2 regions of the Pseudomonas sp. DSP3-2-3 genome follow, and region 2 is predicted to be linked to the other one. Evidence: predicted binding sites of a transcription regulator. Region 2 holds the regulator's gene; the other holds the start of a gene.
The links. Region 2 encodes FliA, which starts transcription of late flagellar genes. Its sites were predicted from a motif close to CTAAAGTTTNNNNNNNNNNNGCCGNTAA; they were not measured.
Positions count from the first base shown of each region.

Region 1: ACP7E4_RS00035 (methyl-accepting chemotaxis protein) is a predicted target of FliA. The motif match lies at 3,567-3,594, and genes of this name have one in related genera.

Region 1 covers NZ_JAFCXH010000001.1:2,767-9,600, forward strand. The annotation lists gene ACP7E4_RS00015 (slipin family protein) at 1-134, shown strand, start outside; gene ACP7E4_RS00020 (TRAP transporter substrate-binding protein) at 212-1,231, opposite strand; gene ACP7E4_RS00025 (TRAP transporter large permease subunit) at 1,284-2,564, opposite strand; gene ACP7E4_RS00030 (TRAP transporter small permease) at 2,561-3,124, opposite strand; gene ACP7E4_RS00035 (methyl-accepting chemotaxis protein) at 3,642-5,438, shown strand; gene ACP7E4_RS00040 (GNAT family N-acetyltransferase) at 5,461-5,961, shown strand; gene nanR (transcriptional regulator NanR) at 6,230-6,834, opposite strand, start outside.
Region 2 covers NZ_JAFCXH010000006.1:200,989-207,822, reverse strand. The annotation lists gene flhA (flagellar biosynthesis protein FlhA) at 1-1,229, shown strand, start outside; gene flhF (flagellar biosynthesis protein FlhF) at 1,241-2,569, shown strand; gene fleN (flagellar synthesis regulator FleN) at 2,685-3,518, shown strand; gene fliA (RNA polymerase sigma factor FliA) at 3,515-4,255, shown strand; gene ACP7E4_RS09845 (chemotaxis response regulator CheY) at 4,547-4,921, shown strand; gene ACP7E4_RS09840 (protein phosphatase CheZ) at 4,941-5,729, shown strand; gene ACP7E4_RS09835 (chemotaxis protein CheA) at 5,763-6,834, shown strand, end outside.

The sequences.
Region 1 (6,834 bases), on a different contig from region 2:
GGCAACCCGGCGCCATGCAACTGCGGTATATGCAAACCCTCAGCTCGATTGCCGGGGACAAGAGTTCGACCATCGTCTTTCCGTTGCCTATCGAATTGCTCAAGGGAATGGCGGACCTGTCATCCGGAGAGTGATGCATTGACGGGCATTTCCCGCCGCAGCAATAGTGCGACGGGGCTTGCACGGCCAACTAACCACTCACTCAAGATCTTTACTGTCCAGCGCGAACCTTGGCGATTTCGTCGTACATCATTTTCACCAGGCTGCTATCAAGCCCTTCGGAGAACGCCTTGATAACTGGCTGCACACGCTCACGAAAACGGTCTTTCTCTTCAGGAGAAATGTCATTCACCGTGACGCGCTTCTCCAGATTGCCGCGCGCTTTTTCCATGCTCTGCGCAGTGACATCGCGCTGGAACACCTGGGCCTCTTGCGCAGCATCTTTTATTATTTTCTTTTCATCATCATTCAAACGATCCCAGGTTTTCTTACCAATGATGAACGACTGCGGATTGAATATGTGGCCAGTCACCGACAGATATTTTTGAACCTCGTAGAGCTTGCTGCCTTCGATCACCGTAAACGGGTTTTCCTGGCCATCAATGGTGTCCTGCTCCAGACCGGTATACACCTCCGGGAAAGCCATCGCCACAGGGTTGGCGCCCAGCGCGGAGAACGTTGCGAGATAGATCGGCGACTGAATGACGCGCAGCTTCAGGCCTTTCATGTCTTCCAGTTTGTTAATGGGGCCTTTGTTGTTGGTGATGTTGCGAAAACCAAGATCCCAGTAACCCAGGCTGATCAGCCCCTTGCTGTCCAGTTGCGCGGCCAGTTTCTGACCTACTGGGCCATCGATCACGGCGTGAGCTTCTTCGACATTGTTGAACAGGAATGGGAAGTCCAGCATCGCAAAGTCCTTGGCCTGGGCAGCCAGGATGCCGGAGTTAAGCACGGTCAGGTCCAGCGTGCCGCCCTGCAATGCGGAAACGGTTTGCACATCGCCGCCCAGGGTGCCACCCGGGAAAAGCTTCACTTTGATCTTGCCGCCGCTTTTCTCGGCCAGCAGGTCGGCAAACTTCTTGGCGCCCTGCCCCTGCGGGTGCTCTTGAACGTTCTGGAACGCAAAGCGCAGGGTTCTCTCTCGAATCTCCGCTGCGTGGCTGGCCATGCTGCCCAGCAACAGGCTTGTTGCGCAGGCTCCGGCCAGCAGGGTTTTAATGATTGTTTGCATGTCACTCTCCATATTGTTTTTAGAAGTCGAGTTACTGGGATGCTCACCGACATCAACCGGTGAAAAACTTCAACGGTACGAGAACCAGCGAAGGAAACAGCACAAGCAGAAACAACACTACGAATTGGGCGAGCATGAATGGCCAGACGCCACGGATGATCTCATCCATGCTTATCTTGGAAACTCCGCACACCACATTGAGCACCGTGCCGACGGGGGGCGTGATCAAGCCAATGGCGCAGTTGATCAAAAACAGTACGCCGAAATAAACCGGATCAATGCCTGCCATGACCACCGCCGGCATCAATACAGGCGTCAGCAGCAGGATGGTTGGGGTCATGTCCATCGCCGTGCCGACCAGAATCACCAGCAGCATGATGACCATCAACAACATGGTCGGGTTATCCATGAAGGGTTCAAGTACCCCCGCCAGTTGATCCGGCAATTCGGCGATGGTCACCAGCCACGACGAGACCATGGCCGCCGCGACCAGAAACATGACCACCGATGTGGTCTTTGCTGAAGCCAGAATCAGGTCATACAGTTGGTTGATCTTCAACTCCCGGTAGATCACCAGCGACACGAAAAGGGCATAAACCGCTGCAACCACGGCCGCCTCAGTGGGGGTAAAGATGCCGAACTTCAGGCCGAAAACGATGATCAGCGGCAAGCCCAGCGCCCAGCTGCCTTCGACCAACGCCCGCATGATCTGGGCCAGGCTTTGTTTGGCAGGCGGTGCGATGTTCTCGCGGCGGGAAACAAACCACCAGGCCACTGCGAGCGCGACGCCAAGCATGAGCCCCGGCACGATTCCCGCCAGGAACAACTTGGAGATCGATACGCCGGACGCGACACCGAAAACGATGAACCCGATGCTTGGCGGAATTACCGGCGCAATGATCCCGCCCGCAGCGATGAGACCAGCCGAATGCGCGCGGTTATGCCCGGCCTGGACCATCATCGGCACCAACAGCGCGGCGAGCGCGGCCGCATCGGCCACCGCCGAGCCTGACAAGGACGCCAGAAGACACGAGGCAATGATTGCCACATAGCCCAAACCGCCGCGCTTGTGGCCGACTAACGCCATGGCGATGTTGACGATGCGTTTGGACAGGCCGCCGGCATTCATAATCTCGCCTGCGAGCATGAAGAACGGCACCGCCATCAACGGGAAACTGTCGGCCCCGTTGAGCAGGTTCTGCGCAATGATCTGCGCATCGAACAGGTCCAGTTGCAGCATCAGCGCGACACTGACCAGCAACAAGGCAAAGGCGATCGGGATACCCAAGGCCATGGTGGCGATCAGCGAACCGAGGAAAATGGCCAGGGTCATGGGTGCGTTCTCTTGGTGGTGGACTGCTGTTTCTGGATAGCGTCGATCTCCTCCGCTGCGTCGCTGTCTCTGACCATCACCAGCTCGTCATCCCCCAGCTTGCCGCTTACCACCAGGTACAACTCATAGATGAGGATTGCGCCGGCGCTGGCGCCAAACACCAGGCCTGCGGCATAGAACAGCGCCATGGACAAACCCGATGCGGGCGCCACCACTTCCAGGTTAATGACCGCCTGCTGCCAGCTACCGCTGAACACCAGCCAGCAGATGTAAAGCATCAAGACATGACCGATCACCAGGCAAATGCGCTTGCCGCGCGGTGGCAAGCGCCTGACCAGACTGTCCAGGCCCATATGCGCCCGATCTTTGAGCGCTACCAGCGAGCCAAGAAAAATCATCCAGACAAAAAACCAGCGCGACAGCTCTTCAGAGACGCTGATCCCGGAATTGAACGCATAACGCAGTACCACGTTGCCGAAGACCAGCACGATCATCGCGACCATGCACAGCACAATCAGCGACTTCAGAAGTTTGAAATACAGCCCAACAATTCTTGTCATTGTTACCTCGAAACTGCCTCGAAACCGACACGCTTGACGCGACTTTGCAAAGGCAAACGGGTTTGGCTCCCGTGGCTGCGCCGCGCGTAATACTGGCTGAACCAGCCTTTATGCCTGGGTTAAGAAAAGTCCGCGGGCGAACGGCGACATGACGAGACATGCTGCGTGGTTGGGAGGTGAGCACAAGGGGAGGTAAAAGCGAGCAATGCCTGCTGCATGGGAAGGCCTCTATTATTTTTTATTGTTGTCCTGGCGATGATGACCAAGGTATGTCGCTAAAAATGTACTAACCGGTTAATTCGGTCAACATCCAAATAGGTATTTGATGTCGGGAGCTCATAAAGCGTGCGATTAACGATCACTTTTCCGTGGAAATGGCGATGATTTTGTCCTGTAGCCAAGGCTGATGGTTTTCAGGATCAGTGTGAAGCAGCAGCTTTAATTAAAGCTTTGCCCTTTGCGGTCGACGACTACCCATTGAAGAATGGTTTTTATAACCTTGCGAAGGAGCAGCGGCATGCGGATGTTTAAGGCTTTGTATGAGTCCATCGAGATGCAATTTTTCGATTCACTCACCAAAAAGCTCTCAAGCCTTTTCCTGCTTGTCGTGGTCAGTGGGCTGTTGTACTGGGTTGCCTTGAGGATTCAGGCCGACATCCTCCAGCAGCTGCGCAACTCAAAACTGGATGCGAGCGTACTGGCCCAGATCGAAGGCAGCCTGGACGCACTCAGCGGCGCGATTCTGCTCAGCACTGTGTTCACGCTGTGCATGATCAGCTTCCTGGTCTGGTATTTTCGTCACCTGATCGTGCGCCCGGTCACGCATATGACCAAGGTCCTTGAAGAAATTGCCAGCGGTAGCGGCGACTTGTCCAAAGATTTACCGCTGCTGACCCATGATGAGATCCGCGGGCTGGCAAGTACCTGCAACCGCTTTCTGGGCAAACAACGGGAAATCATCAGTACGATCCAGGCCTTGACTGTGCAAATTGCTGTCGAGTCGGCGCGCTCCCTGAAAAACATCAGCGACTCCAGCGACAGCGCAACCCATCAGGCCCGTTTCGCCAAGGAAGTGATGGACCAAAGCAACATGGCGGTGGGCAATATCCAGGAGGTTTCGCAACAGACCCAGGGGATATCCAGTACGACTGCGCAGAACCTGAGCATGGCCCGCAACTCCTATGCCGAACTGCTGGAAGTCACCGGCAACATCAGTGAAATCTCCAACAACCTCAACGAATTCAGCACCCTTGTCTCCGCATTGAACCATCGTTCGTCGAGCATCAAATCCATCGTAGGCCTGATTCAGAAGATTTCCTCGCAAACCAATCTGCTGGCACTCAACGCTGCGATCGAAGCGGCACGTGCAGGTGAAAGCGGGCGCGGTTTCGCTGTAGTGGCTGATGAAGTGCGCACGCTGGCGCAGAACGTCAGCAAGGCCACTGACGATATCTCGCACAACATCGATGCCATGCTGCTGGAAGTCGGCTCCACCCATGAGCAAACGGCCCACATCAGCCATAGCGCCCGGGAAACCCGCAAGGTCGTCGAACGCGCCTCTGGCCATTTCGAGAGCATGATCGGCGACTTTGAGTCAACCAACGGCAAGCTCGCCGACATTGCCGAACACATTCAGCAGTTTGCCGAGAGCAATACCGGAATCAACGAGCGCGTCACCCAGATCTACGCCGACAGTCAGTCCATTGATCAGCGCATGGTGCTTTCAGCCACGGCGACCCGCGACCTGTTAGGTGTTGCCGAACGGGTGCAGACGCTGCTGGGCAAGTTTGTCCTCGGCCATGGCGCGCTGGACGCAGCGATTACCCGCGCGAGCGAATGCCGCGACATCCTTCAGCAGCGCCTGGCGGTACTGCACCGCGAAGGGCTCAATCTGTTCGACCAGAGCTATAAGCTGATTCCCAACACGGATCCCAAGCAGTACATGACCAGCTACACCGAACGCTTCGCGCAGGCGTGTCAGGAAGAATGCGACAAGCTGACCAAGGGCACAAAAGGTGGCAAGGTTTCGTTCATTGTCGACAACAAGGGCTATTGCCCGGTCAACAACAGCTGGGTTTCGAAACCGCCAACCGGCGACCGCACTGTCGACCTGCCCGTCTGCCGTAACAAGCGAATGTTCAGCGACCCGATCGGCTTGCGGGCAGCGAGTAATGTCCAGCGTTTCCTGCTCCAGACTTACCTGCGCGACACCGGGGAAATCATGACCGAAATCGACGTGCCATTGTTCTTTGACGGCCGCCATTGGGGCAATCTGCGCATGGGTTTTGATGCGGCGGTATTGTTGGCAGAATAAAGCGCGCAAGGAGCAGCCCTCGATGAATACATTCAACGTTCGCAAGCTGGAAAGTACTGACGTCGAGGCGTTGCTGGCATTTGAAGTCCGTAACCGTGACTGGTTCGAATCGCATATCGATGCCCGTGCGCCTGCTTTTTATTCATTGCAGGGTGTCGCCGATCATATTGCGGGTTATCTGGCCGATTTTGTTATCGGGAGCTGGCACCCGTTTATTATCGAAGATTGCAGTGTGCAAATAGTTGGTCGGGCAAATCTGAAAAACATCAACGCTCCAATCGGTTGCGCAGAGGTCGGCTATCGGATTGATCAACGCCTTTGCGGACAAGGGCTGGCAACACTGGCGCTGAAACATCTGATCGAAGAGGCGCAGACGCGCTGGAGGCTTACGCAACTTATTGCCAAGGTCTACGAAGGTAACGTCGGCTCCAGGAAAGTACTCACTCGGTGCGGATTTATCCTTGATCCTTCATCCGAAAAAAACCAGCCGGAGGACGAATACCGACTCGTCCTATCGAGCTAGGCAGGAGATTTCGCCGTATTGTTGGCACGACACTGTCGCCCGGCAAAGACCGAACATGTGGGACCGGATTTATCCGGGAAGAGGCCGGTTCATTCACTGCATTTCGTCGTCAGAAATGCCGCCTTCCCGGATAAATCCGGTCCCACTGGTTCCTCATAGGTCAGATACTTCTGCGGTGTTTGATGAGAGCCCACTTGTTGGCGAGGCGCTGTTTCCGGTATTCCGGCTTGCGAACAAGTTCGCACCTACATGTTTCACGTTACCGGCCTCAATCGCCGACGTGCGTCACCAGATGATCATGCATCGCCTGTTCGGCACCATTGGCATCGCCTTGTTTGATGAACTTGAGAATCTCCTCATGTTCAGCGATGGTCAGTTCTCGCGCCTTGGCTCTCAGCATTTCCTGACGATAATCAGCCATCCATTCAAGAATGGCGCGAGAGATTGCCGCATAAATAGGGTTGCCTGAAATACGGGCGATTTCGCCGTGGAACTCCATGTCGATGGTAATGAAGTCCGGGCTGTCCTGGAACTTGTGCATGTTCGCGACAATGGCTTCCAGGCGCGCGATATCCGCCGGCGTGGCCTTCTGTGCAGCAATTTTGACCAGGCCGGTCTCGAAAAATGTCCGTGCCTGACGAAGATGGTCGACATTGGATGCCGAGCTTGACAGCAGATGACGTGCCGCGAGGTCAATCTGACCGATCATTGAGTGCATGTCGACCTGGCCGACTTTGGCCCGCTCGCCATGCTGGATAGTGATCATGCCCATGCCCGCCAGACGCTGCATTGCTTCGCGAACGACCGGGCGCCCTACCCCGAATGTCTCCATGAGTTCTCGCTCGGCGGGCATTTGGTCGCCAGGCTGAAGAT
Region 2 (6,834 bases):
TCATGGGCCTGGTCCCGGGCATGCCGCACTTTTCCTTCATCAGCCTCGGGCTGGTGGCGGGCGGTGTCGCTTACTTGCTGTGGAAAAAGCAGAACGTGGTCAAGGTCCAGGCGTTGGAAGAGGTCAAGCGCCAGCAGGAAATGCTGCCGTCGCCAACCCGGGTTCAGGATTCCAAGGAGCTGGGCTGGGATGACGTGACCCCCATCGACATGATCGGCCTGGAAGTGGGCTACCGCCTGATTCCGCTGGTGGATCGCAATCAGGGTGGTCAGTTGCTGGCGCGCATCAAGGGCGTGCGCAAGAAGCTCTCTCAGGAGCTAGGCTTTCTCATGCCCACTGTGCATATCCGTGACAACCTGGATCTGGCGCCCAGTGCCTATCGTTTGACACTCATGGGCGTGACCCTGGCCGAAGCCGAGATTTACCCGGACCGGGAATTGGCGATCAACCCCGGTCAGGTGTTCGGCACCCTCAATGGCATTACCGCCAAGGACCCGGCGTTTGGTCTGGAAGCGGTCTGGATCGAAATCAGTCAGCGCAGTCAGGCGCAGTCCCTGGGTTACACCGTGGTGGATGCCAGTACGGTAGTGGCAACGCACCTTAACCAGATTCTTTATAAACACTCTCATGAGCTGATTGGGCATGAAGAAGTCCAGCAATTGATGCAATTACTGGCTAAAAGCTCGCCAAAACTGGCTGAAGAGCTGGTTCCGGGGATTCTTTCGCTGTCGGCGTTGCTCAAGGTCCTGCAGTCGCTTTTGGCCGAACAAGTGCCTGTTCGCGACATTCGCAGCATCGCCGAGGCCATCGCGAACAATGCCATGCGGAGTCAAGATACCGCCGCGTTAGTCGCGGCAGTACGCGTCGGATTAAGCCGTGCAATCGTGCAAAGCATTGTAGGGATTGAGCCGGAGCTGCCAGTTATCACTCTGGAGCCAAGGTTGGAACAGATATTGCTCAATAGTTTGCAGAAGGCAGGTCAGGGTCAGGAAGAAGGCGTTCTGCTTGAGCCAAGCATGGCTGAAAAGCTCCAGCGTTCGTTGATCGACGCGGCGCAGCGGCAGGAGATGCAGGGTTTGCCGGTTATTCTTTTGGTTGCAGGCCCGGTTCGCGCCATGTTGTCACGCTTTGGACGACTGGCTGTGCCGAACATGCATGTGTTGGCGTATCAGGAAATTCCTGACAACAAGCAAGTCACCATCGTAGCGACTGTCGGGCCTAACGGCTGAGGTAGTGAGTCATGCAAGTTAAGCGATTTTTCGCCGCCGATATGCGTCAAGCCATGAAACTGGTTCGCGATGAGCTGGGCGCAGAAGCGGCCATCATCGGCAACCGGCGGATTGCCGGTGGCGTGGAGCTGACTGCTGCGCTGGATTACAAGCTGTCTGCCCTGGCGCCTCGCGTGCCGAACATCGAGCTTGAAGACGAACTGCGCAAAACCCAGTCGCGGATTGTTTCCGCTCAGGCTGAACTGAACAATCGTGGCGACAGTGACCCGTCAGTCAACCGTCAGTTGTTCGCCGGCATGCCGCTCAGCGCTGCCGACACGCATATCGAACCGACACTTGAAGAACCACCGCGTCCATTCGTGCAAGCTCAAGCAGCCCCGTCCGAACCGGCTGGCGGCCAGCGCGCTTACGAAAACATGCGCTTCGAATTGAATGGTCTGCGTGAACTGCTGGAAGTCCAGCTGGGTTCGCTGGCCTGGAATCAACTGCAAGGCAGCCGTCCGCAGCAGGCCAATCTGTGGCGTCGCCTGCAACGTATCGGTCTGTCCGGCCCGCTGTCCCGCGATCTGCTGGCGATGGTCAGCGAAATTGAAGAGCCTCGTCAGGCCTGGCGCATGCTGCTGGCGCACCTGGCGCGGATGATTGCCACCCCGGAAATCGAGCCCCTTGAAGAGGGTGGCGTGATTGCCATGGTCGGCCCGGCTGGCATGGGTAAAACCACCACACTCGCCAAACTGGCAGCGCGCTATGTGTTGAAGTACGGCGCACAGAATATCGCTCTGGTGAGCATGGACAGTTTTCGCATCGGCGCTCAGGAGCAACTCAAGACTTTGGGTCGCATCCTCAATGTGCCGGTGACGCATGTCGATCCAGGCCAGTCGCTGGCTCAGGCACTGGAGCCGCTGCTGCGCAAACGCGTGGTGTTGATCGACACCGCAGGTCTGCAAGCCAGCGATCCGGCCCTGCGCATGCAACTCGAAAGCCTCGCCGGGCGTGGCATCAAGGCGCGTAATTATCTGGTGTTGGCAACGACCAGTCAGAAGCAAGTGCTGACCGCGGCCTACCACAGTTACAAACGTTGCGGTCTGGCCGGGTGCATCCTGACCAAACTGGACGAAACCGCCAGCCTGGGCGAAGTGCTCAGCCTGGCGATCAGTCATGAGCTTCCTGTTGCCTACCTGACTGACGGACCGCGAATACCTGATGATTTACACCTTCCGCGTCGGCACCAATTGGTGACTCGTGCGGTCAATGTGCAGATGCAGGAAGAGCCTAGCGAAGAAGCGATGGCGGATATGTTTGCCGACCTGTATCACAACCCCAGCAAGCGGGTGGGTTAGGTGAAACGAACTACTGGAATTTACCTGCATCGATGGTCTGCCACGCATTGTTCCTCAGCGAACGTGCAGCCCCCAATGTGGCTTGGGTCTACGCAAGACAAGGTAATGAAATAACATGGGCAGCATGCATCCCGTACAGGTGATCGCGGTGACCGGCGGCAAAGGTGGCGTCGGTAAGACTAACGTGTCAGTGAACCTCTCGCTGGCCTTGGCCGAGCTTGGCCGGCGCGTCATGCTGCTGGACGCTGACCTTGGCCTGGCCAATGTCGACGTGTTGCTGGGGCTTACGCCCAAGCGCACCCTTGCCGATGTCATTGAAGGCCGTTGCGAATTGCGCGACGTACTGCTTCAAGGGCCGGGCGGGATTCGCATCGTGCCAGCCGCTTCCGGCACGCAGAGCATGGTGCATCTGACGCCGGCGCAGCATGCCGGTCTGATTCAGGCTTTCAGCGATATTGGCGATAACCTTGACGTACTGGTCATCGATACGGCCGCCGGCATTGGCGAGTCGGTGGTGAGCTTTGTGCGGGCCGCCCAGGAAGTCTTGCTGGTGGTGTGCGACGAACCGACCTCGATCACTGACGCCTACGCGCTGATCAAGCTGCTCAACCGCGACTACGGCATGAATCGCTTCCGGGTCCTGGCCAACATGGCCCAGAGCCCGCAGGAAGGCCGCAACCTGTTTGCCAAGCTGACCAAAGTGACCGACCGTTTCCTCGATGTTGCCCTGCAATACGTCGGCGCCGTGCCTTACGACGAGTGCGTGCGCAAGGCGGTGCAGAAGCAGCGTGCCGTTTACGAAGCGTTCCCGCGTTCCAAATGCTCCCTGGCCTTCAAGGCCATCGCGCAGAAAGTCGACACCTGGCCGCTGCCGGCCAATCCGCGCGGTCATCTTGAGTTCTTCGTCGAGCGACTTGTCCACCAGACATTTGCGGGGCCTGTCCAATGACAGCCAGCGGCTATCAGATGTATAGCAAGACCTCCAAGAACTCTCAGTACGAGCTCATCGAGCGCTATGCGCCGCTGGTCAAGCGCATCGCCTATCACTTGCTGGCGCGTTTGCCGGCCAGTGTCCAGGTCGAGGACTTGATCCAGGCCGGGATGATCGGGCTGCTTGAAGTGTCGACCAAATACGACTGCACAAAAGGCGCGAGTTTCGAAACCTATGCGGGTATCCGGATTCGTGGCGCGATGCTCGATGAAGTGCGCAAAGGTGACTGGGCACCACGTTCGGTTCACCGCAATACGCGCATGGTCAGTGACGCAATTCGCTCAATTGAAGCTAAAACAGGTCGTGACGCTAAAGATCACGAGGTTGCGGCCGAACTCCAATTGAGTCTCGATGATTATTACGGGATTTTGAACGATACCCTGGGCAGCCGCTTGTTCAGTTTCGACGACCTGTTGCAGGACGGCGAACATGAAGGGCTGCACGAGGACGGCGCAAGCGGTTCGCTTGAGCCGTCGCGGGATCTGGAAGACGAACGTTTCCAGGCCGCGTTAGCAGATGCGATTGCCAATTTGCCAGAGCGCGAGCGACTGGTGTTGGCGCTGTACTATGACGAGGAGCTGAATCTCAAGGAAATCGGTGAGGTCCTTGGGGTCAGCGAGTCGCGAGTCAGCCAGTTACACAGCCAGTGCGCAGCTCGTTTGCGAGGGCGTTTGGGAGAGTGGCGAGCGCGTTGACAGGTATGGCGCATCCGTAGGGTTGCGCTGTGCGTGTAAGCCGGCTGTGCAAAGCGTTGTGTGGGGAGATGGACAAGGCGGGAACCGGTCATTGGCGCTACTGCGAGCTGTTGGAAGGTGGTTTACCTCTCTGGCGGCAAGTCGAGCTGCTGCCCGGTTTCTTGACTGTTGATTTACCAAGCCCGTCGTCGTTTTAGTACAGCCGATGTGAGCTGTGCCGGTATTGATTGAACAGCGCGTTCAGGTGCTGAACGCGTTAAAGACTGCTTGGAGGTCGAATTGGACAAGAACATGAAAATCCTCATCGTTGATGACTTCTCAACGATGCGGCGGATCATCAAAAACCTGTTGCGTGATTTGGGATTCACCAACACGGCCGAAGCCGATGACGGACTCACCGCGCTGCCAATGTTGCAGAGCGGTGCTTTCGACTTTCTGGTCACTGACTGGAACATGCCAGGCATGTCCGGCATCGACCTGTTGCGTCAGGTGCGCGCCGATGAACGACTCAAGCACCTTCCGGTGCTGATGGTCACGGCCGAAGCCAAGCGCGACCAGATCATCGAAGCGGCCCAGGCTGGCGTCAACGGTTATGTCGTGAAGCCATTTACGGCCCAAGTGCTGAAAGAAAAGATCGAAAAGATCTTCGAGCGCGTCAATAGCTGATGTTTGCCGCGAGGGCGCTATGGAGCATAAAGAGACATCTCAGGGCGACTTTGAGTCAACCCTGAAAAAACACGCGCATGAGCTGGTGATGTGCCTTGAAAAAGGCCGTTTCGGCGAAGCCGTGCAATTGATCCATGAGCTGAACCAGACGCGTGATCGCGGCTTGTATCAGGAAGTCGGCAAGCTCACCCGCGAGCTGCACAGCGCGATTGTCAATTTCCAGATTGACCCGAACATGCCTCAGGCCGAAGAAGTGTCCCAGATCACGGATGCTACCGAGCGTTTGTCGTATGTTGTCAGGCTTACCGAAAATGCGGCCAACCGCACGATGGATCTGGTTGAACAAAGTACGCCCTTGATGAATGGCTTGAGTAACGACGCCAAAGCGTTGAGCCAGGACTGGGGACGTTTCATGCGTCGGGAAATCGGCGCTGAAGAGTTTCGTGAGCTGGCCAAACGTGTCGACGGCTTTTTGACGCGCAGCGAGCGGGAAACTCACGAAGTCGCTGCCCACCTCAATGACATTCTGCTGGCTCAGGATTACCAGGACCTTACCGGTCAGGTCATCAAGCGCGTCACGCAATTGGTCACTGAAGTTGAGAGCAACCTGCTCAAGTTGGTGCTCATGGCCAGTCAGGTCGATCGCTTTGCAGGCATCGAACATGACGATGAATCCATCCTCGCAGAAAAAGATCCACAAAAAGGTCTCTCTCAGGGTGAAGGTCCGCAGATTCATGCCGATAAACGGGAAGACGTTGTGTCCGGACAGGACGATGTAGACGATCTGCTATCGAGCCTTGGCTTCTAGGTCTGTTGACGGTTAATTTTAGGGAGCACCCCAATGAGCTTCGGCGCCGATGAAGAAATCCTTCAGGATTTTCTGGTAGAGGCCGGCGAAATTCTGGAGCAATTGTCCGAACAGCTGGTCGAGCTGGAAAGCCGACCTGATGATGCTGACTTGCTTAATGCAATTTTTCGCGGTTTTCACACTGTAAAAGGCGGCGCCGGCTTCCTCCAGCTCCATGAGCTGGTGGAGTGCTGCCACATCGCCGAGAACGTCTTCGACATCCTGCGCAAGGGTGAACGTCGCGTCGACTCCGAATTGATGGACGTGGTGCTCGAAGCACTGGATGCGGTCAACGGTATGTTCAGCGAAGTTCGCGAGCGTACCGAAGTCACACCCGCCACGCCGGAATTGCTGGCGGCGCTGGCGCGTCTTGCCGAGCCTGCAACCGCAGACGAAGTAGCCGCTGCGCCCGCTCCGGCAGTGATCGAGGAAGCGCCGCCTGCTTCCGACGAAATTACCGACAACGAATTCGAACTGCTGCTGGACTCGCTGAATGCGGTCAAGGCTCAGGCAGCCGAGTCAGCCAGTGCGCCTGCTGCGGCAGCGCCGGTTGCTGCCCCTGCTTCGGCAGCGGCCAGCGATGAAATCAGCGACCAGGAATTCGAATCGCTGCTCGATCAATTGCATGGCAAAGGTCAGTTCGCGGTCGATGCCGTCGCAACGCCAGTGGCTGCTGCGGCTCCGGCTGCCAGCACCGGCGCTGCGGCGAGCAATGAAATCACCGACGATGAATTCGAAGCCTTGTTGGATCAGCTGCACGGCAAGGGCTCGTTTGACGCCACTGCTGCGGTAGCGCCTGCGCCTGTCGTTGCAGCGCCGGCTGCTCCGGCTGCTTCGAAAAGCAATGAAATCTCAGATAACGAATTCGAAGACCTGCTGGATCAGTTGCACGGCAAAGGCAAGTTCGAGCCTGAAGCCATAGCTGCTGCGCCAGTCGCGGCAGCTGTTGCCAAGCCAGCGCCTGCTCCGGTTGCCGCAGCCAAACCGGCGCCAGCTCCGGCTCCGGCAGCTGCGCCAGCGCCCGCCAAGGCCGCTGCACCTGTTCCAGCCAAGGCTCCGGCTGCGG